Regions from separate parts of the Paenibacillus sp. J2R1T-4 genome, predicted to be linked through region 2. Evidence: riboswitches for the same ligand, from Rfam matches in the RefSeq annotation. Region 2 holds a riboswitch; each other region holds the start of a gene.
What was found. A riboswitch is a leader RNA that binds a small molecule or an ion and turns the genes downstream of it on or off. The one in region 2 is predicted to bind ZMP and ZTP.
Positions count from the first base shown of each region.

Region 1 (5,554 bases), on a different contig from region 2:
AGCATACTAACTTTGTTCATATGCATCCAACAACTGTTTAATTGACCTCTCCCTAATAATTAAATCATTACATATGAGTTGTTGAGAAGCAACGTAAGCAAGGGTAATTATTACTAACAATATGGCTATTTCATCATGGATACCGTTACATCTAATTAGTACAACAGAAAAGCGAAGGACTGCCACACGGCAGCCCTTCGGTAATGAAATATCGATACCTGATAGTGTAAGGAATCTGATGAAGTGGTTATTGTATCGATTGCAAATGCTCTTCCAGACGATCCCAAGTCTCAGTAATTCCTTGCTCCATCCCCATTTCCATGACGGTTTTGAGAGCTTCGGCGGAAGCGTATTCACCACGGCTGACAAGCTTCGTCTTTCCTTCGTGCTCGACGAATGTCATCGTAACCAGAGTTGAAGGCATCCCTTCCGCTTCATTCCCTTCGGCATCCGAGAAGTAGTCGACGTATACGATCTTCTCAGCCTCTTCAATTTCCTTGTAGACCGCTTTGCCCCAAGATTCGAATCCGTAAAAATCCCCTTGGTTCTCATCGATACACTTCATGCAGTAATGCCAGATGCCGCCTGGACGAAAATCGACGTTGCAAACCGTAAGCGTCCATCCACGAGGCCCCCACCAGTGTTTCAGATGCTCAGCCTCTGAGAATGCTTTGAATACGAGCTCGCGCGGAGCATCAAATACACGCTCCAAAATAATTTCCTGTCCCTCTACCTTGACACTCATTTTGTTCGACATTGAAAGTTCCTCCTGAAATTAGTTATTAGTTTTGTTTGTCTTCGATTGAAGCTTCTGCAAATAATTCTCCAGATTGTCGAATCGTTCATTCAATACACTTCTGTAGGTTTTAAGCCAAGCGTCCAGTGCTTGGAACTGCTCCAATCGGAGCTTGTAGTTCCGGCGATTGGCGACAGCTTGTACCTCGACAAGCCCAGCCTCCAACAGGACACGCAGATGCTTCGAAGCCTGAGGCTGACGGAGTTGAAGACGATCGGCGATATCCCCTACTGTCAATGGACCGTCAAGCAGGAGCTCTACAATACGTAAACGGTTGGGTTCGGCAAGTGCACTAAATGTTGTTATATCCATGATTCGGATGTTCCTTTAATGGATCCGTTATTACAAAGGGTACGGCGCGGGCTATACTTCCAATTTCAGTCATCTCAGGCCACCTCAATTCGCTTGTTATTTACCGTACTCACAAACACAATATACCATTCAAGGAATATTCCTGTCAATGAATATTATAAAAAAAATGTTTTGTACTCGAATGAGCTAAGCTTTGCATAATTAACATCTCACCCGTAAGCAGAGAAGACCACCGATTGATGTCGGCGGTGTATATACTTATCAGCATTTTCAATCAACATAAAAAAGGAGCCGCCACAAGGCAACTCCTAGACTATTGTTACTCATTTGTTAAAAAAGGAAGAATCGGTTTCATCAAGCTTGTGTCCTTTGAGAAATCTTCACTTCACATAGCGTAAATCTATGCTTCGTCAACGCTAAGCTTCTTCAATGCCTGAGTCGCGCGATCACGTGCCTCCTCGACCGTGGAGCCCGAAGATAATGCTACAGCCATGCGCCGTCCTTCCTTCGTGACAGGTTTGCCGAAGATACGCAACTGGGTGTTTGGAACGGACAGCGCCTGGTCCACTCCATTTATGCGATAGTTTTCCAACTCACGTCCCACTTTCAGCGGGCGACTGGCGCCCGGCGTGATCAACACGATCTCCGGGACCGGATACCCCAGTATAGCGCGGACGTGTATCGCGAATTCGGAAAGATTTTGCGTCACCAACGTCACTAACCCCGTATCGTGAGGCCGTGGTGAAACTTCGCTGAAGTACACCTTGTCCTCAGTCAGGAATAGCTCTACACCGAACAGACCATATCCGCCAAGCTCGTCCGTAATCGACTTCGCGATATGCTTCGCTTCTTCGATCTGGCGATCTGTCATCTCATGGGGCTGCCAGGATTCGATGTAATCCCCGCTTTCCTGAATATGCCCGATTGGAGCGCAGAAGCTCGTCCCGCTCACCGAACGAACCGTCAGCAGCGTTATCTCCGACTGGAAGTTAATAAATTCTTCGATTATAACGCGCCCGTTCTGTACTCGCCCGCCTTCCATTGCGATATTCCAGCACTGCTCAGAGTCCCTCTCTTCACGACAAACGCTCTGCCCTTTTCCCGATGAACTCATGAGAGGCTTGACGACGCAAGGGTAGCCCGTCTCCTTCACGGCTTGTAAGAATTGCTCGTACGTATCGGCGAATTTGTAGCCGGCCGTACGCAGCCCCAGCTTTTCTGAGGCAAGCCGACGAATCCCTTCGCGATCCATCGTAAGCTTCGCTGCCCGGGCTGTAGGGATAACGCGATACCCTTCTGCCTCTAATTTCACTAGTTCTGAAGTTGCTAAAGCCTCTATCTCAGGTACAATGAGGTCCGGCTTCTCCTTTTCGATAATTTCCCGCAGTTGCTCCTGATCCAGCATATCGATTACGTAACTGCGGTGGGCGACCTGCATGGCAGGTGCATGCGCATAGCGGTCTACTGCAACTGTCTCCACGCCTAAGCGTTGAGCTTCTATGATGACTTCCTTTCCCAATTCTCCTGAGCCCAACAACATTATTTTTTTTGTACTAAACATCGGTTCGTCCCTCAATTCATCCTATTTTTGTACATCTCGCGAAGAAAAATAAAAGAGGTAAGGAAAAAATCTCCTTACCTTTGCCCAGGCGTACGGCTTATTCGATCTATGTGCTCCCTCATGGTTCCCCATGCTCCGCCAGTCACACACAAATATTTAAGTTGTTAGGTAGATCATACTGAAATCTTTGGAGAATTGCAATATCGCTTCACACTTTCAAAGGCTTGGTAGAAAATCAATTTGCATCCTTAGGAAGTATTCGTACACTCATGAGATACTCCATGACTCTCTATCTATTAACGGCTCCATTCTAAAATTTCACAAGCATCGCCGTCGCATACATAAACAAGATACCGACAGTTACTCCACTGAAATTAAGCCATGAAACTGCAGCATAACCCTTTTCGGCAGATTCTTTCCATATCATTTTAGAGATAACGACAATTACCTGCAGGATAGCCCCTGCGCCAATTCCAAAGAAAAGTGCTGCAAAGGTTGGATTAAACAAAAATCCGCCTGTCCACGTTCCTAGGATTGCCGGTGCACCGGCGATGAGGGCAAGTAATGCGAATGTTCGCCAGGTCGGTCGATCTTTAAGTAATGGAGCCGCAATACCTACTCCTTCGGTTATGTTATGGAGTGTAAACCCTATGATCAGGAATGTTCCAAGAGCTGCTTCTCCGACAGCAAATGCAACGCCTATTGCAAGTCCTTCTCCAAAATTGTGTAGTCCGATCCCTGTTGCAAGCTTATAGGATATTTGTTTCCCCTCTGCCCCGTTTTTCAACTTGCGTTCATTCATTTGATCAACTGCTATCAAGAATAAGAAACTGAGTAATGCACCAAACCAGACTAGACCTGTGCCCTGAAATACTCCAGGAGCAGCCCCTGCCATTTCAAATCCTTCTTCAATCGTATCCACGAACAAGAAAACTAATAACCCGACTGTAAATGCAAGGATCGCCTGCATCCCTTTAGATGAGAATCTCCTCATAAAGGGAAACCATAACAGACCGAGCCCAACAGGAATGACTCCCACATAAAATCCAATTAAAGCATACTGTAAAAATCGTCCAGCCTCGGCCACAGGTGTTTTGGTTGCAGCAGCCACTTCACCCACGAAGATGAGCCCGTTACTAGTAATGAATTTGATTTCATGCGGATCCCCTTCTACCCAGGGGTAAGGGATGGAGACTGTACTTGAATCGAAACGTCCTAATTTGTCACTAGGTTCAAAGGTTGCATTCCAAAAAGAACCGTCTACTACGACTTGTGCAATCGTGACCTCTTCTGGACCAGAATTCAGCACTTTTACAACAAAACCATCATCCGTGAGTTTAATTTTCTCGATGTTTAGTACTTCAATAGGTGCAGCTGGTTCATTCTTGACCCCCGTCCCCAACATGGCAATTGCGGTAATTAGGGCAATCAACAGGATAGCAGGTAATACAGCCCACAGGATTAGTTTTCCATTAGATTTACTCATCCTTGGATTATTCGTTAAATTTGTTTGTAAGTCGCTCATGATAGATAACCTCCTCTCTATTCAGCTTGGAAAAAGCCCATCCAACCTAGTTCGGCAAACTCACTCTGATGCGCATGAAACATGTAACGGCCGGGAATCGGAAATACAATTTCAAGAATACCTCTTTCGCCCTGGCACTGCATAATGGTATCGGTAAAATTAGGACGCGCTTCCGGATCTGCTCCCGTCGGATAATAGTTAAAATAATTGGAGTGCAAATGGAAGGAATTGATCAAATCGAACTCGGTTAAATTGCTTAAGTATATACGGACAAGTTCCCCAGCTTTCACCTTAATCGGCTCTTGTTGATAGGCAAATGCATAGCCATTCACGGTATAAACCTCGTTTTCCCCATCTAGATCAAGGTCAAAACCATTCATCACCATATTGAATTCTTTTGCTGCAGCTCTTGGTTTCTTGGGATCAATAATGAAGTTTCCATATAGTCCCTTGTGAATGTGTCGTGCGAGCGGTGCCACATGGCAATGGTATACTTGCATACCTGCCGGCTTAGCCTCGAATTCATAAGTAAAAGATTTCCCGGGCATAATGGCTTCCAGCCCATCCATCTCAGTAGGGTGGATGCCGTGGAAGTGTATGGAATGGGGGTGACTCGAAGCGTTGTTGAATCGAATTCTCACAATATCCCCTTCCGTGCAGCGAATCGTAGGTCCTGGAATTGTTCCGTTGTACGTCCAACCAGGAAATGTAATGCCCTTGGCAATTTCTACAACTTCCTCGTAGGACGTAATGTCGTATTCACGAACCGTCTTTCCGTCTGGTGTTCGGCTGACCTTCCCATAATCGAACTTGGTCAACGCCTCACGCGCCTTTTTCAACCCTTCGGTCACATCGGTTCCTGGATCATACCCATGTTTCATCCCCGCGTGAAGTTGTTCACCAAGAGCTTGATGTACATCATGTTTAGTCATCGCCATGGCCGGTTGTTGAAACCAAGAACCGGGATTTAACAGCGAGCTTCCGATAAAAGCAAATGCTCCTGCCGCTCCTATTTTGAGAACATTCCTACGTGTGACTTTCTTCTCACCCTTCAGAGACATTAGTCTTACGACCTCCTTATTGATAATTGGCATCTGGTTTGTTCCCGTGCAATAATATTGGTCAAAGTAAACATATTGTCCAAAAAAAATATATTTGCTAATAGGACAAAATGTTTCCCGAAGGAAAAACTGACTAAATTAAATATACGCCTGGACCCACTTTTTGTAAACGGGTCTATAAAAATAATTATTAGGTCATGTCCTCCTACAATTGAAAACCGCCCAGACATTGTTGTCTGGGCGGCACATATCGACTCATCTTTTTCTCCGTTAAAATTCCTCATTACTTTCAACAACAT
Region 1 is NZ_JCAUBA010000001.1:129,668-135,221, forward strand. It holds gene AC58QD_RS00600 (SRPBCC domain-containing protein) at 248-757, opposite strand; gene AC58QD_RS00605 (ArsR/SmtB family transcription factor) at 776-1,108, opposite strand; gene purT (phosphoribosylglycinamide formyltransferase 2) at 1,509-2,669, opposite strand; ZMP/ZTP riboswitch at 2,745-2,825, opposite strand; gene AC58QD_RS00615 (ZIP family metal transporter) at 2,980-4,194, opposite strand; gene AC58QD_RS00620 (multicopper oxidase domain-containing protein) at 4,212-5,255, opposite strand; gene AC58QD_RS00625 (SRPBCC family protein) at 5,526-5,554, opposite strand, start outside.
Region 1: linked by a shared signal. The riboswitch ahead of purT (phosphoribosylglycinamide formyltransferase 2) and the one ahead of rpiB (ribose 5-phosphate isomerase B) in region 2 are both predicted to bind ZMP and ZTP.

Region 2 (5,554 bases):
TGCTTCATCAGTAAGAAGTGCCTTGGCTCGGTTGTAGATCAGTTCTTCATCCGTACCCACAAGCTCTAACGTTCCGGCGCCTACCCCTTCCGGGCGTTCCGTTGTATCTCGAAGCACTAATACCGGGATCCCGAACGATGGGGCCTCCTCCTGAATACCTCCAGAATCCGTCAGGATCAAGTGAGTGCGCGGGAAGAAGTTGTACATTTCTACTAAATCAAGCGGTTCTACGAGCTTAATTCTTGGGTGACCGCCTAACATCTCATGGGCTGGACCTTTGACTGCAGGGCTTGGATGAACCGGGTATACAATGGCGACATCTTCGAATTCTTCCGCTAACCGTTTGACTGCTCGGAAAATATTCTGATGAGGTTCTCCCTGATTCTCACGTCTATGCGCAGTCATAAGAATCAGACGTCTATCACCGACCCAGTCCAGCACAGGATGAGAGTAACCTTCCGATACTGTATATTGGGCTACATCCGTCACCGTATTGCCTGTTATGTAAATGGCAGCATCCGACTTGTTCTCTCTTCTAAGATTACCAGCGGACCAGTCTGTAGGCGCAAAATGAAGATCAGCGAGCACACCGGTTAATTGTCTGTTCATCTCTTCGGGATACGGAGAATATTTATTCCACGTGCGCAGTCCAGCCTCTACGTGGCCAACTGCTATTTGTTGAAGAAAAGCAGCGTAGCTGGCAACAAACGAGGTTAATGTGTCCCCATGCACCAGAATGAGGTCTGGTTTGGCCTCTATAAAGACCGGCTCCAAGCCCTGCAGCACACGAATGGTGACTTCGTTTAACGTTTGGCCTGGTTTCATTACATCGAGATCGAAATCGGGCTTAATCTTAAAAATGTCCAAAACCTGATCCAGCATCTCGCGGTGTTGAGCGGTCACACAGACCAGTGACTCTATATGCTCAGTATGTTTCTCCAATTCGAGAATGAGCGGAGCCATCTTGACGGCTTCTGGTCTTGTCCCGAATATAGTCATGATTTTAAGGCGTTTCATTATCCAATTCTCCTTTTCCCATGAGCTTCCAACTTTTATTTATTTGGTACCAAAAAGCCTGTCTCCAGCATCGCCCAGTCCTGGAACGATATAACCGTGATCATCCAAGTAATCATCAATAGCCGCGACATAAATATCCACATCGGGATGTGCTTGCTGAACAGCTTCAATCCCTTCAGGTGCTGCAATTAAACACATCAGTTTAATCTGATTGCATTGCCGGCCCTTCAAGGCATCGATGGCTGCTATAGCAGAGCCGCCAGTAGCGAGCATCGGATCTATCACGATCAGCTCACGCTCTTCCACATCAATAGGAAGCTTGACGTAATATTCAACAGGCTGTAAGGTTTCTGGATCCCGATACAATCCAACATGGCCGACCTTGGCAGCAGGAATCAGCTTCAAGATTCCATCCACCATACCGAGTCCCGCGCGCAGAATAGGAATCAAACCCAGCATGCGTCCGGAGATGATGCGGCACTCCGCCACACTTACTGGTGTTTTTACTTTCACAAGCTCTAAAGGAATATTTCTAGTTATTTCGTAGGCCATCAATGTAGCCACTTCATCCACTAACTCACGGAAATCTTTGGTGGTCGTGTTCTCATCTCGTATGTATGTGAGCTTGTGTTGAATTAAGGGATGGTCACATACGTAAACTTTACTCATGGGGAATCCTCCTACAGCTTTACCGAGGTAACGTTTCTTCGTAAGCATAGACTTTAACTACGTTGAAGGCAAATACCGTCCTATTATAGCATTGTATTTTATGCGTTGCACGATACATTTACACGACAACCTTTTATCAAAAAAAGAGGGTCAGCGTTAGCTGCCCTCTAGTGCTGCAAAAACTTAATACCCAAGGTTCTCGTACATAGGGAATCGGCTAGTCAATTGTTTCACCAAGCCGCGAGCTTCGTTAAGAATAGCCTCATCCTTCGGATTCTTAAGCGTCATGCCAATAATCTTGGCAATTTGCTTCATAGCCTCCGCATCAAAACCGCGGCTTGTCGCTGCAGGGGTACCAATGCGGATTCCGCTTGTTACGAACGGGCTTGTTGGATCGAATGGAATGGCATTCTTGTTCACCGTGACGCCTATTTCATCAAGTACATGCTCCGCATCTTTACCGCTGATGTTGATGTTGCGGAGGTCGACCATCATCAGGTGATTGTCCGTGCCGCCGGATACAACATTCAACCCTTCCGCTGCCAACGCTTCTGCAAGCACTTGCGCATTGCTTATTACATTGCGGCTGTAAGTCGCAAATTCAGGTTGAAGCGCCTCACCGAAAGCGACAGCCTTCGCGGCGATCACATGCATTAGAGGTCCGCCCTGTGTTCCAGGGAATACGGCTTTATCGATCGCTTGCGCCCAGGATTTGCGGCATAGAATCATACCTCCGCGAGGGCCGCGAAGCGTCTTGTGTGTAGTTGTAGTAACAAAATGAGCATGAGGAACCGGGCTTGGATGAAGACCAGAAGCTACCAATCCAGCGATATGCGCCATGTCAACCATGAATAACGCGCCAACATCATTTGCAATTTGGCCAAGCGTTGCAAAATCAATAATACGCGGATACGCACTTGCGCCCGCTACGATCATTCTTGGCTTGTGCTTGAATGCAAGCTTGCGGACTTCATCATAATCAATGCGGAAATCCTTCTCGTTAACACCGTAAGCCACGAAGTTGTATAGCAATCCTGATGCATTGACCGGACTTCCGTGTGTCAAGTGACCACCGTGAGCCAAGTTCATACCCAGAACCGTATCTCCCGGATTAAGAGCGGCCAAATATACGGCTAAATTCGCTTGCGCGCCGGAGTGAGGCTGTACGTTCGCATGCTCTGCACCGAATAGCTCTTTTGCACGATCACGAGCAATGGTCTCTACGATGTCTACATATTCACAGCCGCCATAATAACGTTTTCCCGGGTAGCCTTCCGCATATTTATTCGTCAATACAGTGCCCATGGCCTCCATGACAGCTTCGCTAACAAAGTTCTCAGAGGCAATAAGCTCGATTTTATCTTGCTGGCGGCCTCTCTCCAGTTGAATCGCTTCTAGAATTTTCGGATCCGATTTGCGTAAATTTTCCATTTCAATAATTCCTCCCACAGTATGATGAATGTGTATAATTAAACTTCTTGTTCGACTATATATACAGCTCGCACTCCACCGATCAATCTCGGCCGGGTATAAGCCATCGTAACATGCGCCTGTCCGATTGTACGGATCGAGGGTCGGACTGGAACGGCTACACGACGGAGATGCATCCCGATGAACGTGTCCCCGATATCAAGACCTGCATGCGCTTGAATCGATTCGACCAAACATGGATTAGACAAATGGCGAAAAGCATAAGCAGCCATGGATCCTCCCGCTTGTCTAACCGGCACGGCCGACACTTCCTCAAGCGTAGGGTGCAAGTGAAACAGATCACGCTCAATCACTAGTGCGCGATTCAGATGCTCGCAGCATTGATAGGCGGGCTGGAACCCAACCTCTTGACGGACGTTCTCGACAGCGTGGAAAATCGCCTGCGCCACATCTTCCGTTCCTGCTGTTCCAATATGCTGGCCCACGACTTCACTTGTGCTGGTGCCTATTACGACTATTTGCCCCAGACCGATACCGCCCGCCTGTACAAGCTCGCGTAATACCTGCTCCACTTGTTGAGTAATCATACCGAACGATCTTCCAAGTTTTTGATTTTCTGGATGCGGTTAATATGGCGGGGTCCTTCAGAGAAAGCTGTGTCCAACCATACTTTTATGATTTCAATAGCAACACCCGGACCGATTACCCGCTCCCCCATAGCCAACACATTGGAGTTATTATGCTCTCTTGTAGCTTTGGCCGAGAATAGATCATGCACGAGTGCGCAACGAATACCTTTTACCTTGTTCGCTGCGATCGACATCCCAATCCCAGTACCGCAAATGAGAATGCCTCGGTCTGCTGTGCCTTCTACGACTTGTTCACATACGGGTAAAGCGTAGTCAGGATAGTCAATGGAATCTGCACAATGGCAACCAAAATCCTCGACTTCATGCCCTTCCTTCTTCAGGAACTCGATCACTTCGTCTTTCAACCGGAAACCAGCGTGGTCTGCTCCAATAGCGATTTTCATAGGACTCGTGTCTCCTTCATGCTTTGCGAGAGCAAAGTTATTTCAACTTAGACTTTATGGTACTAGTATAACCGAAAGGAAGGCTAAGATGAAAAAAAGAGCAAACCGACCGTCCGAAAACGTTCGTTGCTCTTGCCCAGGCGACCGGCCGTATGTCTCGATGCTCCATTGGGGTAATCCCCGCTTGTCGCCAGTTACATCGAGTCCAACATCTTGCTTCCATCATACCGCATTCGTGAATCGGTGTAAAGACATGGACATCATATTCAGCCTTAACCAAAAAGTGCAAAATATGTGATCGATATGACAAAGAATTTGGCACCAGAACCGACTATTATGAATATAGGCTGGGTTCATTCTAGGAAAAGAAAGGATGAGGATACATATGAAATGCGGCATGTTCGAAATCGATATTACTCCGACGCTTGGAAGTACGATTCCCGGTTACTTTGAAGACCGAAAGGCTACAGGTATCAAGGACAGACTGTTTGCGAAAGCATGTGTGATTGAATCGGAAGGAAAAGTTCTGGCGCTGCTCGTTCTGGATAGTTTATTCGTCCATCCTTATGTGACGGATGAAGTTAGAAGAAGAGTCCAAGAGGCTGTAGGTATAGCCGGTGCTGCGATCATGATTGCGGCGACTCATACGCATACAGGGGGCCCCGTATTCACTACCACCTTCCTGTCGGCGGATCAGGGTTATTTGGAGTTTCTCGCAGAGCGTGCCACGGAGGCGATCATCACGGCCTATCATGCACGGCAAGAGGCCCGTATAGGTTGCGGCATTGGGCAAGAGGGGGACATCGCCTTTAACCGACGATTCTGGATGAAGGACGGAAGCTTAAAGACCAATCCGGGTATTTTGAACCCCGAGATCGTAAAGCCTGAGGGCCCTATTGACACCGAACTGTTGGTTGTGCGAATGGATGACGCTGCCGGTAATCCCATTGGAATTATAAGTAATTATACTTGCCATACAGATACCGTTGGAGGAACGGAATTTTGCGCTGACTTCCCAGGTGAGCTAAGTGCTGTGCTTAAGGGGACTTACGGAGATTCCTTAGTCAGTCTGTTCTTTATGGGGGCTAGCGGCAATATTAACCATCTGGATGTAAGTGGTAAAATGAGGAGAAAACCAAATTACTATAAGATGATGGGCCGTATTCTAGCAGGGGAAGTCATTAAGGTGAGAGAAAAAATCTCGACAGAAGAGACTTTAGAGATCGAAACGGATCAGCAATATTTCACAATCGATTACCGCCGCCCTGCAGCTGAAGAAGTATTGGATGCCCGCGACATTATGCAGAGTGATTCAGTAACCAATATAGACAAGGCTTTTGCCGCTGAGCTTCTGAATTCGCTTGATTGTGAGACTCAGGCGGATGTTGAGGTCCAAACATTCAA
Region 2 is NZ_JCAUBA010000018.1:19,869-25,422, reverse strand. It holds gene wecB (non-hydrolyzing UDP-N-acetylglucosamine 2-epimerase) at 1-1,017, opposite strand, end outside; gene upp (uracil phosphoribosyltransferase) at 1,057-1,686, opposite strand; gene glyA (serine hydroxymethyltransferase) at 1,870-3,117, opposite strand; gene AC58QD_RS24565 (TIGR01440 family protein) at 3,156-3,704, opposite strand; gene rpiB (ribose 5-phosphate isomerase B) at 3,701-4,150, opposite strand; ZMP/ZTP riboswitch at 4,278-4,358, opposite strand; gene AC58QD_RS24555 (neutral/alkaline non-lysosomal ceramidase N-terminal domain-containing protein) at 4,536-5,554, shown strand, end outside.

Region 3 (5,554 bases), on a different contig from region 2:
CGCTACTTCTGAAGGAATTGCAGCCTGGTTCATGCCGAACAATTTTGAACCCGTTAATGGGTATGAATTCGTTCTAAATGCAGGACCTTTCGGCGATTCCCCTTGCAAAGTAACGGAGCTGGATCCTCCGAATCGGCTTTCATTCACATGGGGGAAGGACTGGACGCTAACCTTTGAACTTGTCGATCTGGAAGGAACAACAGAGTTTACTCTCATCCATTCAGGTTGGGATGCAGATAGTGTTACTGAATTCGGCGAGTCACATGCGATTGTGCGTGAGAAAATGTCTGGTGGCTGGAGCGGCCTGACGGTGGCTCTTCGCAACTATGTCGAAGCCTGAGATGGCAGCGCCTGTGCAGAAGCATGATGTCTTCCAGGCCATTGCTGATCCAACCCGCCGCAGCTTGCTGAGACTACTGGTCGATAAAGAGATGCCTGTCACGATAATAAGCGGACATTACTCGATGACTCGTACAGCGGTGTCCAAGCATCTCCGCATACTGGCTGAAGCGGGGCTTGTTAAGGAAAGGAAGGTAGGTAGGGAGACCCGATATCGATTGGATCCTGATCCCCTGCTGGAGCTGAAACGTTGGTTAGCCTTCTTTGACCGGTTTTGGGATAATAAGATGGAAGCTCTAAGGAGGTTTATAGAATCTGACGAGTCGGAAGATCGTGATCCATTGGCCTCGTTAGAGTTGGTAGATAAGATGGAACCGAAACGGAAGGCAACAATTGAATAAATTAATTAAAGAGGTCCATTACGGGCCTCTTTTGTTTTATAGTAGAGGAAGCGTGTATGTGATTATGCTGGCCTTAAAAGTTTAATGAAGAGTAATTAGATATAGTACTGTTAGTTATGTTTGACGGAGGTGAGTATGATGAAGATGAAGATCAAATCCATGAGTCTCTTAATAGGAGTTCTTACTCTCATTTGGCTGTTGATCAGATACCCCTATCTAGGAGAAGAAAGACAGCAAGAGGCGGGGATCTATTTCAGCCATATGGAGAATACATCGCTTGTTAATGAAGTTCCTTATATCCCCTTTGGCCACACAGAGAATACTGCGATATTCGAGACGACTATTACGGAGGCTGCAGATTATCAGATTCCAAGCAATATTATTGATGTACCTGCAATGAATCAGTTTCCAGAATTATATAACGGCTGCGAGATTACCAGTCTTGCGATGCTGCTGAATTTCATGCAAATTCCTGTCGATAAGATGGATCTTATCGGCCTTCTGCCTGTGGATCCTACACCAATAGAAAAGGGTGAAAATGGTGAAATTCAGGTATGGGGGGATCCCGATGCGGGATTCGTGGGAGATATTACAGGCAATACGATGGGATATGGGGTTTATGTAAATCCGATTGCTGAGACACTGGAAGCCTTATACGAGCCTGGCGCGCTTATTTTAAGCGGACAAGATTTTACTGAAATCGAGAAGATTGTTGCCGCAGGTAAACCAGTTATTGTATGGAACACAGACTCCTTCTACCCTGCCAATGAAAAGATAACCTGGTTGACACCCGAAGGCAAGGAAATATCGGCCTCGTTAAATGAACATTGCGTGGTGATTGTAGGATTTGATGATCAATATGTTTACTTGAATAACCCTATGGATGCGAGAAAGGGGCAGCAAGTAGGGAAACAAGCCTTCATTGAGGCTTGGGAACAGATGGGAAGTCAAGCGCTGACTTACGCAGAGTAAGACGCTTGATCCGGCTTTCGGCTAGCCGAGAACAAATTGCTCAGGTGCAGTCAAGTCAAATCAAGTTCGCCTGACATCCTTCTGAAGGTTGTCTTTCTTTCGAACTAATGTCTGATAGACCCAGACGGCATTCACAACTAACAGCGCACTGGCGATATAGAAAATACCTCGGATGCCTATAAAAGCGGATAATGCTCCCCCAACGATTGGTCCAATCATGTTACCCAGACTGAGAAAGCTGCTGTTGAAACTATAGGCGCGGCTCTCCATCCCATCAGGCGTGAATTTACGAATTAACGCATTAACGGAAGGGAGCAGCCCTCCCATGAAGATCCCGAGCATGAAACGAACGGCGAAGAGCTGCCATACATTCAGCACCAATGCTTGCGGGATGAATGTAAGAGCCGAACCGATTAATGAGAATAGCAATATTTTGACTTGCCCAATACGATCACCCAATCGTCCTAGAAGCGGAGAGGCGATCATATTAGAGATGCCTGTAATTGACCCGACTAATCCGGCGAAGAAAGCTAGATATTCACCCTTGCCGTGAAGCTCCTGCACGAACAATGGCATTAACGGCATCGAACTTAACAAGGAGAATTGAATAAGCAAGGTGACGGTGAAAAGCGCCATTAATTGCGGAATCCCGCTTAATTCCTTGAACCCTGCAATAATCGAGACACTTGGTTTCCTTGCAGCATCCGCCAGGTTGAAGTTCTCTTTGACGACGAATAACGCTAACATCGATGCGATAAAGAGCAATCCGCCCGTAATGTAGAATATGGGACGGAAGCCAATCCACTCTGCTAGCAGTCCCCCCATTAAAGGACCCAGAATCGTGCCGGCGACTCCTCCTGATTGGAGGGTCCCCATTGCAAAGCCCATACGATTCTTAGGTGCAGTCGCTGACATTAAGGCAACAGCCGCCGGGACGTACCCAGCAATCGTGCCGTTAAGAATACGCAAGAAGAGTAGGTGCCACACATTGCCTGCCAGTCCCATTAAGGCCATGACGATAGCCATCCCGAAGCCGGATCGAAGCAGCATCACCTTACGTCCATAACGATCGGCTAACTTTCCCCATAACGGCTGGAAAAAGAACGAAGTGATGAAGTTTCCGGCGAACACTAAGCCTGCCCAGAAGGATACTTTATTCGGATCCGTAATGCCCAATTCTTGAATATATAAAGGTAAGAAAGGAATAACCATCGTCATTCCAGCCATTACCAAAAACTGACCGAACCATAGTACGATCAGATTAAGTTTCCAGTTTGCCATTAAGTTGCCTCCAGGTGTTCCATGATGCATGCTTTATTATAGCATTAACGATGGACAATCATACAAGTTATTTGGTATTGTATGGGTATTACATAAGACATACTTACGATTACGGTCTGGGTAACTGGCGAAGCGTGGAGTACCACGGGGGAGCCCTGACTGTCATAATACCGTTCGCCTGGGTAGAGTATTTGGAGCTGACTTGAGGCCTGCTAATGCAGGAAGCCGTCAACTTGGAATGCTTTTTTTTGTGTTTCTGGATCATCTCACACAATGAAGGAGAGGATTAGGAATGAGTATTCAATTGCGAGGAAAAGCTGTTGCCGAGGAACGTTATGAAATTGTAAAAGGTAAGCTTGAGCTGCTGCGGCAGAAGAATGAGACGATTAATCTGGCTGTGCTCCTGGTAACAGGCGATCCAGCTTCGGCTTATTATGTGCAGGCCAAGCGACGAATTGCGGAAAGGCTTGGGATTGGATTTCATTTATATGAATTCAGCCCGGCATGTTTGGAGACAGAGTTGATTAATTGTATTCAACAATTGAACGAAGATCGTTCCATTCATGGCATCATGCTGGAGCTGCCGTTACCGCGCCATATTGCTACGGCACGAATAACAGAATTGCTGTCTCCCTGCAAGGATGTAGATGGCGTAACTCCAGCAAATAAGCTGGCACTGCTCACAGGTGCTCCAGGTCTTGTACCTGCAACACCACAAGCTTGTATTATGCTGGCCCAACATTACGGATATCCACTAGAGGGTCGCAATGTAACTCTAGTTGGCCGTGGACAAACGGTCGGGATGCCGCTATTTCATCTATTACAGCGAGAAAATGCAACAGTCACTGTCTGTCATTCTAGAACACCGAATATCAAGCATCACCTAGCACATGCAGACCTCGTTTTCGTAGCGGTCGGCTCCCCGGGGATTATCAACCAAGAAATGACTCATGAACGTCATGTCATTATTGATGCAGGCATCAATGAGCTGCCTGATGGTTCAATCGTCGGAGATGTTGAGGCTTCAGTAGGTGAGATTATTGCGGCCTTTACTCCTACACCAGGCGGCGTGGGATCGCTGACAACCGCGATCTTATTCGAAAATGTGCTAAAGGCATACGAAATGAAAGCAACTATGGAAGTGCAGGGAGGAATGAACGATGAGTGAGACCAATCAGCCGCAGCTGGATCATAGTATTCGATCTTTTCTGCAATCAGCGAGTGCAGCAAAACCGACACCAGGGGGAGGAAGCATAGCAGCACTTGTAGGTGCGTTAGGTGCTTCCATGGCCGCAATGGCCGCTAACTTTTCTACTGGTGCGAGGTTCAGCTCGATATCAGAACAAGTGGACGATGCTTTAAGACATTTACAACAAACGGATAGGGATTGCGAGGATTTACTCGAGGCAGATATTGTTTCCTTTGAGCGGTACATGACAGCAATGAAATTACCCCAAGTGACAGAGGAGCAAAAAGAAATACGCAAGCAAGCAATTCTTACAGCGTCCATGGAAGCTGTTTCTATACCTCTTCGTTTGATGGAAGTGTGTCTAGAGGCATTGAGAGTAACGGAAGTGTTAGCGCCTCTTGCCAATAAGAACGTCATCTCCGATCTAGGAATTGGGGCATTACTATTCGAGGCTTCAGCTCAATCCGCGTTGCTTACAGTGGACATCAATCTGGCTGCGATGCAGGCTTCTGAGCTGCGCAGTGAATATAAACATAAGAGTGAAGGCCTGATAAGTGACATCGTGCGACTGAAGGACAATATCGTCCAACAGGTTAGACAGCGGATCATGCAATAGGAACGGAAATATAGTCCAATAAAACGCAAGACAAAACATCCATACTATGGTAATTTGTTCGGAGAAGCTTAACAAAATGACTATCTGGATTATTTATCTCGACTGGGCGACAAGTTCCACATCACGTTCGAGCATAATCCTGCAAAAGTGTCCAGGGAGGAGCTTGCTCAATGTTACGAGTGTGCCGCCTTGCTTATTCAAAAAAGATTGGAGATCACAACTACTCATGAGTAAACCGAACATAGCTCTCTTCGCGTCACATAATGGTTCGAATGTCCAAGCTATTCTTGATGCATGCCAAGCAGGTATTCTGGAAGCTCAAGTATGTGCAGTGATCAGCAATAATTCAGGCTCCTACGCTTTGGAACGGGCTCGACTCCACGATGTACCGGCCTTCCACTTAAGCTCAAAAGCATATCCGGACGAGCAGGATCTGGATGAAGCAATCTTGCGAACCTTATCTGAACAGGATGCGGACTGGATTGTTCTCGCAGGGTATATGAAGAAGTTAGGTCCAAAGACATTAGGGCGTTACTCGAATAAGGTGGTTAATACGCATCCCTCCTTGCTTCCTAAGTTCGGCGGGCACGGCATGTTCGGGATGTTTGTTCATGAAGCGGTTCTGGCAGCAGGCGAGAAGGTTACAGGCATTACGGTTCATCTGGTAAATGAAGAGTATGATGAGGGACCGATCATTGCACAGAGTGAAGTGCCCGTCTTGGCAGGAGATACGGTTGAGACTCTAAGCGCAAGAGT
Region 3 is NZ_JCAUBA010000010.1:222,906-228,459, forward strand. It holds gene AC58QD_RS18365 (SRPBCC family protein) at 1-340, shown strand, start outside; gene AC58QD_RS18370 (ArsR/SmtB family transcription factor) at 342-740, shown strand; gene AC58QD_RS18375 (C39 family peptidase) at 876-1,712, shown strand; gene AC58QD_RS18380 (MFS transporter) at 1,773-2,993, opposite strand; ZMP/ZTP riboswitch at 3,104-3,184, shown strand; gene AC58QD_RS18385 (bifunctional 5,10-methylenetetrahydrofolate dehydrogenase/5,10-methenyltetrahydrofolate cyclohydrolase) at 3,286-4,161, shown strand; gene AC58QD_RS18390 (cyclodeaminase/cyclohydrolase family protein) at 4,154-4,798, shown strand; gene purN (phosphoribosylglycinamide formyltransferase) at 5,025-5,554, shown strand, end outside.
Region 3: linked by a shared signal. The riboswitch ahead of AC58QD_RS18385 (bifunctional 5,10-methylenetetrahydrofolate dehydrogenase/5,10-methenyltetrahydrofolate cyclohydrolase) and the one ahead of rpiB (ribose 5-phosphate isomerase B) in region 2 are both predicted to bind ZMP and ZTP.

Region 4 (5,554 bases), on a different contig from region 2:
GCTAACTTACTACACCTTGAACAAATCCACCTCGCCCTGCAGCTGATTCATTTGGAGCTGGAGACTCCGTGCTCGTTCGTTCATCTCCTCGAACTTCAGCAGCTGCAGTTCCACGCTGGCGAGAATCTCTTCGGAGCTGGCCGCTGTTTGTTCCGAGGCCGCGGACACATTCTCGATCATCATTACGATCGCGTTCTTCTTCGCTTCAAGTTGCGTCATGTTGCGCGACAGCTGCCCAATCATCCCATCCATCAATGTAATCGTATGTTTCATCGCTTCGAAGGAAGACGAGGTCGTTTCGATCGACTGCTCCTGCTGATGAGCCAGTCGGATGGCGCTGGACATCGCCTTGACAGTCTCTTCCGTCGATCGCTGCACATTAGACAACAGCTCGCGAATCTGGTCAGCGGAAGCGTTCGCCTGTTCGGACAGCTTCCTGACTTCGGCCGCTACGACAGAGAAGCCTTTGCCGTGCTCACCGGCTCGTGCGGCTTCTATCGAAGCATTCAGAGCGAGGAGGCTCGTCTGCTGCGATATTGTCGTAATGGTGTTGGCCATTTCATTAACAGCATCAATATCTTTGCGCAGCAGGTCCAGATTATGTCCCGTCTCAGCAACGATACGGGCATTCTCTGAGATCGACTGCAGCAAGCCTTCGACAGCGTGGGTGCCGTCCTCCTGTTTGTTCTGCAGGCTGTGGTTGCTATCGCTTAAGGATGCTGTTTGTTGACGATAGTCATCAATAATCCTAGCGAGCTCATGTATACCGATCATGCCATGCTCGACATCTTCGGCTTGCCTCGATGCTCCGGTTGCGACTTGCTCCATCGTGGAATTCATCTCACGCGCGATTTCTTTGGTCTCCCCCGAGATCCGATGAATATCGTCGGTTCCTAGCTTGCTGCTTACAGTCGAGCTTTTGACTTCCTTCACGATGGATTGTATCTTCTCCACAAACCGATTCATAGCTCTTGATAGCTCACCGATCTCATCTCGAGACGTGACAGGCAAGCGTTGGGTCAGATCTCCTTCCCCTTGACTAAGACCGTTCATCGAGTTTTTCAATTCATCCAACCGTTTGAACTGACGGCCCACGATTATGAATATCGTTCCGCCGCTAATCAATAAAGCTAGCAGCACAGACACAATCGTCGTCCATAAGACTCGATTCAGCACTTCAGTGGAAATCGCAAGGACCAGAATTTGACCGTTGCTTAGAGCAGAAGCATAGTACAATACTTTATGGCCTTCGTATGTAGCAGAGGTAATTAAGTCTTTTTGGCCCTGCGTAGTATTTTGAACCAGCGTTCCTAAGGCACCGTCCACTTGTTTAACTGCATCGTCACTAGAAAAGGCCAGCTTACCGTCAGCCTGAACAATGCCTATGTACAGAACCTCGTCCCCGACACGTTCCTTCAATTGCTGAATGATCGGCTTTGGACCAATTCGGTCTTCGAGCTCTGTCAGTTTGGCGCCGTCACGTCCGACTTGTACGATTCGCGGGATGCTCCAACCGCCCACCCCCACATATTTGTATACTTTCGGATCAATCGTACGAGGTTGTGCTGGCTGGACTACCACTTCTTTTTTCTTAGAGATAAGATCCATAAATTCATAGGCTTGTTGCTTGGGATCGGCGGAAAAATTAAATTTTACATCGGGTCCCGCATTCGTAAGGATCGTATTACCTTGACCGTCCGTTATCCAGATATCATCGATCTGCCCTTTCCTCGAAAGTGCGGCCACCTGATCGAAGGGCAGACCTTTTTCGACTAACAAGGACAGCAGCACAGCTTGGCTGACCATTTCCTTCTCCATCACATCTTCTGCGGTTTTGCGCGCGATCAATGCGTTTTCGATTCCGATCTTCGTCACTTCAAGGGTAGCGAAGCCTTTGCTCTTCATACTGTCCGCGGTTTGCCCGTATATGAACCATGCCATCGATATTGTGACGAGACTGATGACTATCAACACCGGCCAAATGATCTTATGCTTGAGTGAATGTAAACTCAACACCTTCAGTACCTCCTGGATGTAATAATATGTAATTTCATGGTCCTGAAGATTATAACATGATTCCTTTTACCTATGAGAGTCAAAATATGTCGATTAATTGTCTGCAACTTGCTTTCCCGCTTCATAATACGGATAATCCATACTCACTTGAACTTTTCTTGCGGCATCAGCTCCGCACAAACGCTCAACAACATAGAGACCCAAGTCGATTGATGTCGCTACACCTGCACCTGTATATACATTGCCGTCTCTCACAATTCTCTCCTTCAGAACCTCCTGGCAGTAGGGAGCTAACAGCTCGTATGCGTGCAGATTCGTTGTTGCCCGTTTTCCTTCCAGAAATCCAGCTGCTCCCAGTAACAAAGCCCCTGTGCAAACCGAAACCAGCATCTTCGCCCCAGCCGCCGTCTGCAGCCACTTGATGAACTCGGCATCGAACATGAGCTCCCTTGTACCTGGGCCCCCGGGAACGAAGACAAGATCATACCCGGACAAATCCGGCAACACGAGCCCTGCATGGATCGTCAAACCCCGCTCATCCCTGACCGTTTCCCGATCAGCGCATAGATCCCAAGTAACATCATCCATCAGTTTCAGGAATCGTAACCTCGTAATAGCGTCATAGAAACCTACAAAATCCAAAGCCGTCACTCGATCAAATAATACAAAAGCGATTTTCATCCCGTACCCTCTCCTTCGGAAATATAGTTTGCTGAAAACGAAAAAAGAGCGCATTGATCTCTCGATCAAGCACTCGCCCAGGCGTCCGGCATTCGATTCCGCTGCGCTCCCCCATGGTTCACCATGTTCCGCCAGTTGCACAGCGATTGTTTCAGTTGGGTCTATTTTATCCAATATTCTGAATATTTTCAACAATGGATTTCAAGTAACATCCTGTATCTTTTTCAACTGTGCTGTAATGGCAGCAGCGGTTCTGCTCTTTTTCCAGTCTTTATAACGCCAGCAGTTGAGTCGTAAAAGTGCAAGTCGACATATTTCCCAGGAAATAAGTGTTTCGACAGCGGATTTTGTTAGTCCTATATAACTATGTCACTTTAAAGCTTTACATTATGTTATGATGACAGCATTAGGCCTAATCGTTCTTATTTCTTTGATGCAAAGGCGGGATCACGGATGAGTGTCAAACAAAGAAGCACCTACTACACACCTGAAAAAGTAAGCAGCGTAAGGCGTAATGTTGCCAAGTATGATTGGGCGAAGCTGGAGCTGGATGAAGCTGTTTCTAAGGCGGACGTCTATATCGATCTCGGGTGGGAGCAGCTGTGGAATTTACCTGCCCCCCAAACGATCCCCCGCAGCTATGCGGTGAATCAGAAATTAGGCTGCCCGATATGCGGAGATGCTCATCATGCTTATGGTCGGTGGCCGTGGGTAGCCGATACATTGGAGCAACCATGGAAGCTGACTTGTCCCAGCTGTCAGTCTGTATTTCCTTCCAATGATTTCGCTGCTTACTATGAGAGTGCTAAGGATGAAAATGGTATTTTTCAGCCAGGACGAGGGGATAAGAAGTATCTGGTTAATAGACTGTACCCGGATCGTGACGAGAGCTGGGGTGTTGATGACGGATATGGCTGGAAGGACGAGGCAGGTGAGCAGTGGACTTTTATTGCCTTCTACTCTCATTGGAAAATATGGATCCGAATGATAGATGTGAACGGGAATCTCTTCCCGACTTCGAAGTATCCTTGGGCGCACGGTGGAATGGTAGAAACGGCTATTCTTCAATTGCGAGATGCCTATCTATATAGCGGGGAGCTGAAATATGCCCAGGCAGGAATCGTGCTGCTTGACAGAGTAGCGGATTTGTACCCTGAACTGGACACAGGGGTGTTCTCTTGGGAGAATGGTTTCCTGAATTCGCATGGGATGACAGGTCAAGGCAAAACAGTCGGAAGCATATGGGAGACTTCTATTGTTCAATCGTTTGTTAGCGCTTACGATGCATTCTATCCTGCGTTGATAGAGAGTTCGGAAGTGCTCGATTTCCTGGCTGCCAAAGCTGCGAAATACAAACTATCCAACACTAAATCCACCATGGAACTGATTCGCACGAATATCGAGGACGGAATCCTGAGACAAGTGTTTGAGGGAGTGAAGAAAGCACAGATCAGAGGAAACCATGGGATGCACCAGAATGCACTCGCGCTCGCTGCAATTGTGCTTGATGAGCCAGGGACGACGGAGGAATGGCTGGATTTTGTGTTCCGAGAAGGGAAAGCTATTCCGCCGGAAGCAGGTGGATGGGCGATAACAGGGGGCAATATGCTGCATGCTCTGGTGTGTGACGTTGACAGGGATGGCTTTGGCGATGAAGCTGCTCCTTTGTATAACAACATCTGGGTTAATGCCTACAAACAAGTAGCAGATATTATGTTCGGCTATGACCGGTATCCGCAAGGTGATTTTTATCGAAATGCCAAGTTCAGGCAGATGTTACGCGCGCATGCAGGGTTAATCATGATAGATCGATACATGCCGCAGGTTGGGGACAGCGATTCTGCCGGGAATCCTAATCTTTTGTATAAGCTGGATGATGTGGTGCAGCTGTTCGAGAAGACCGGTGAACCAATCTATGCCCAGCTTGCTGTGCTGCTGTGCGGGAACAGATTGGAGCGTATACGCGGTGGACTTTTCTCCCCTGATCCGGAACGTATACTTAAGGACATTAAGGATACGGTTGAGGAAGCAGGTCTATTCCATCAAGAAAGCTTGCATCTGGCCAATTATGGTCTTGGTGTAATGAGAGATGGGGCGGGAGATGACCAACGCGCACTATGGATGTATCATGGACGTAATTTCGGTCACGGACATAGGGATACGTTGAATATAGGGCTGTATGCTTTCGGGCTTGATCTGGCACCTGAGCTCGGTTATCCAGAGAAATGTGATAATATTCATCAGAAAACCCACCATTGGGATCGCAGCACGGTTGCGCATAACACCGTAACCGTCGATCGCAGCAAACAGAATGAGTCGATTATAGGACAATCCCTTCTTTTTATTGGAAAAGGGGATGTGCAAGTATTCGAGGCAGATGCAGCCAATGTGTATTCGAATACTGCGATCTACCGAAGATGCGCAGCTCTGATTCGAATAGATGATAAGCATTCTTATGTGATTGATAATTTCGCAGTAAAAGGCGGCAAAGAACATCACTATGTGTTCCATGGAGCAGATGGAGCTGTGGAGACAGAGGGATTGAATCTGGTGCAGCAAAGGAGCGGGACATTTGCTGGAGCCGATGTGCAATATGGGGAGCCTTACGACGCTGATCCGGCCTTGAAGCTGCAGCAATATAATGGCAGCGGATTTCATTATTTATCCGATGTGGTGCGGGATGCATCGCCTCCAGCACAATTTTCTGTAGACTGGACAATTCGTGACACGTGGGGTGTGTTGAACGAATCGGCTGCCGAGGACATTCATATTCGACTAACTATGCTTACCCAAGCCGATGAAGCTGCATTAGCGGATGGTCATCCGTCTGCGAATCGCCCGGGTAACCCGGAACGTC
Region 4 is NZ_JCAUBA010000017.1:154,933-160,486, forward strand. It holds gene AC58QD_RS24425 (methyl-accepting chemotaxis protein) at 10-2,016, opposite strand; gene AC58QD_RS24430 (DJ-1/PfpI family protein) at 2,110-2,697, opposite strand; ZMP/ZTP riboswitch at 2,766-2,846, opposite strand; gene AC58QD_RS24435 (heparinase II/III domain-containing protein) at 3,151-5,554, shown strand, end outside.
Region 4: linked by a shared signal. The riboswitch ahead of AC58QD_RS24430 (DJ-1/PfpI family protein) and the one ahead of rpiB (ribose 5-phosphate isomerase B) in region 2 are both predicted to bind ZMP and ZTP.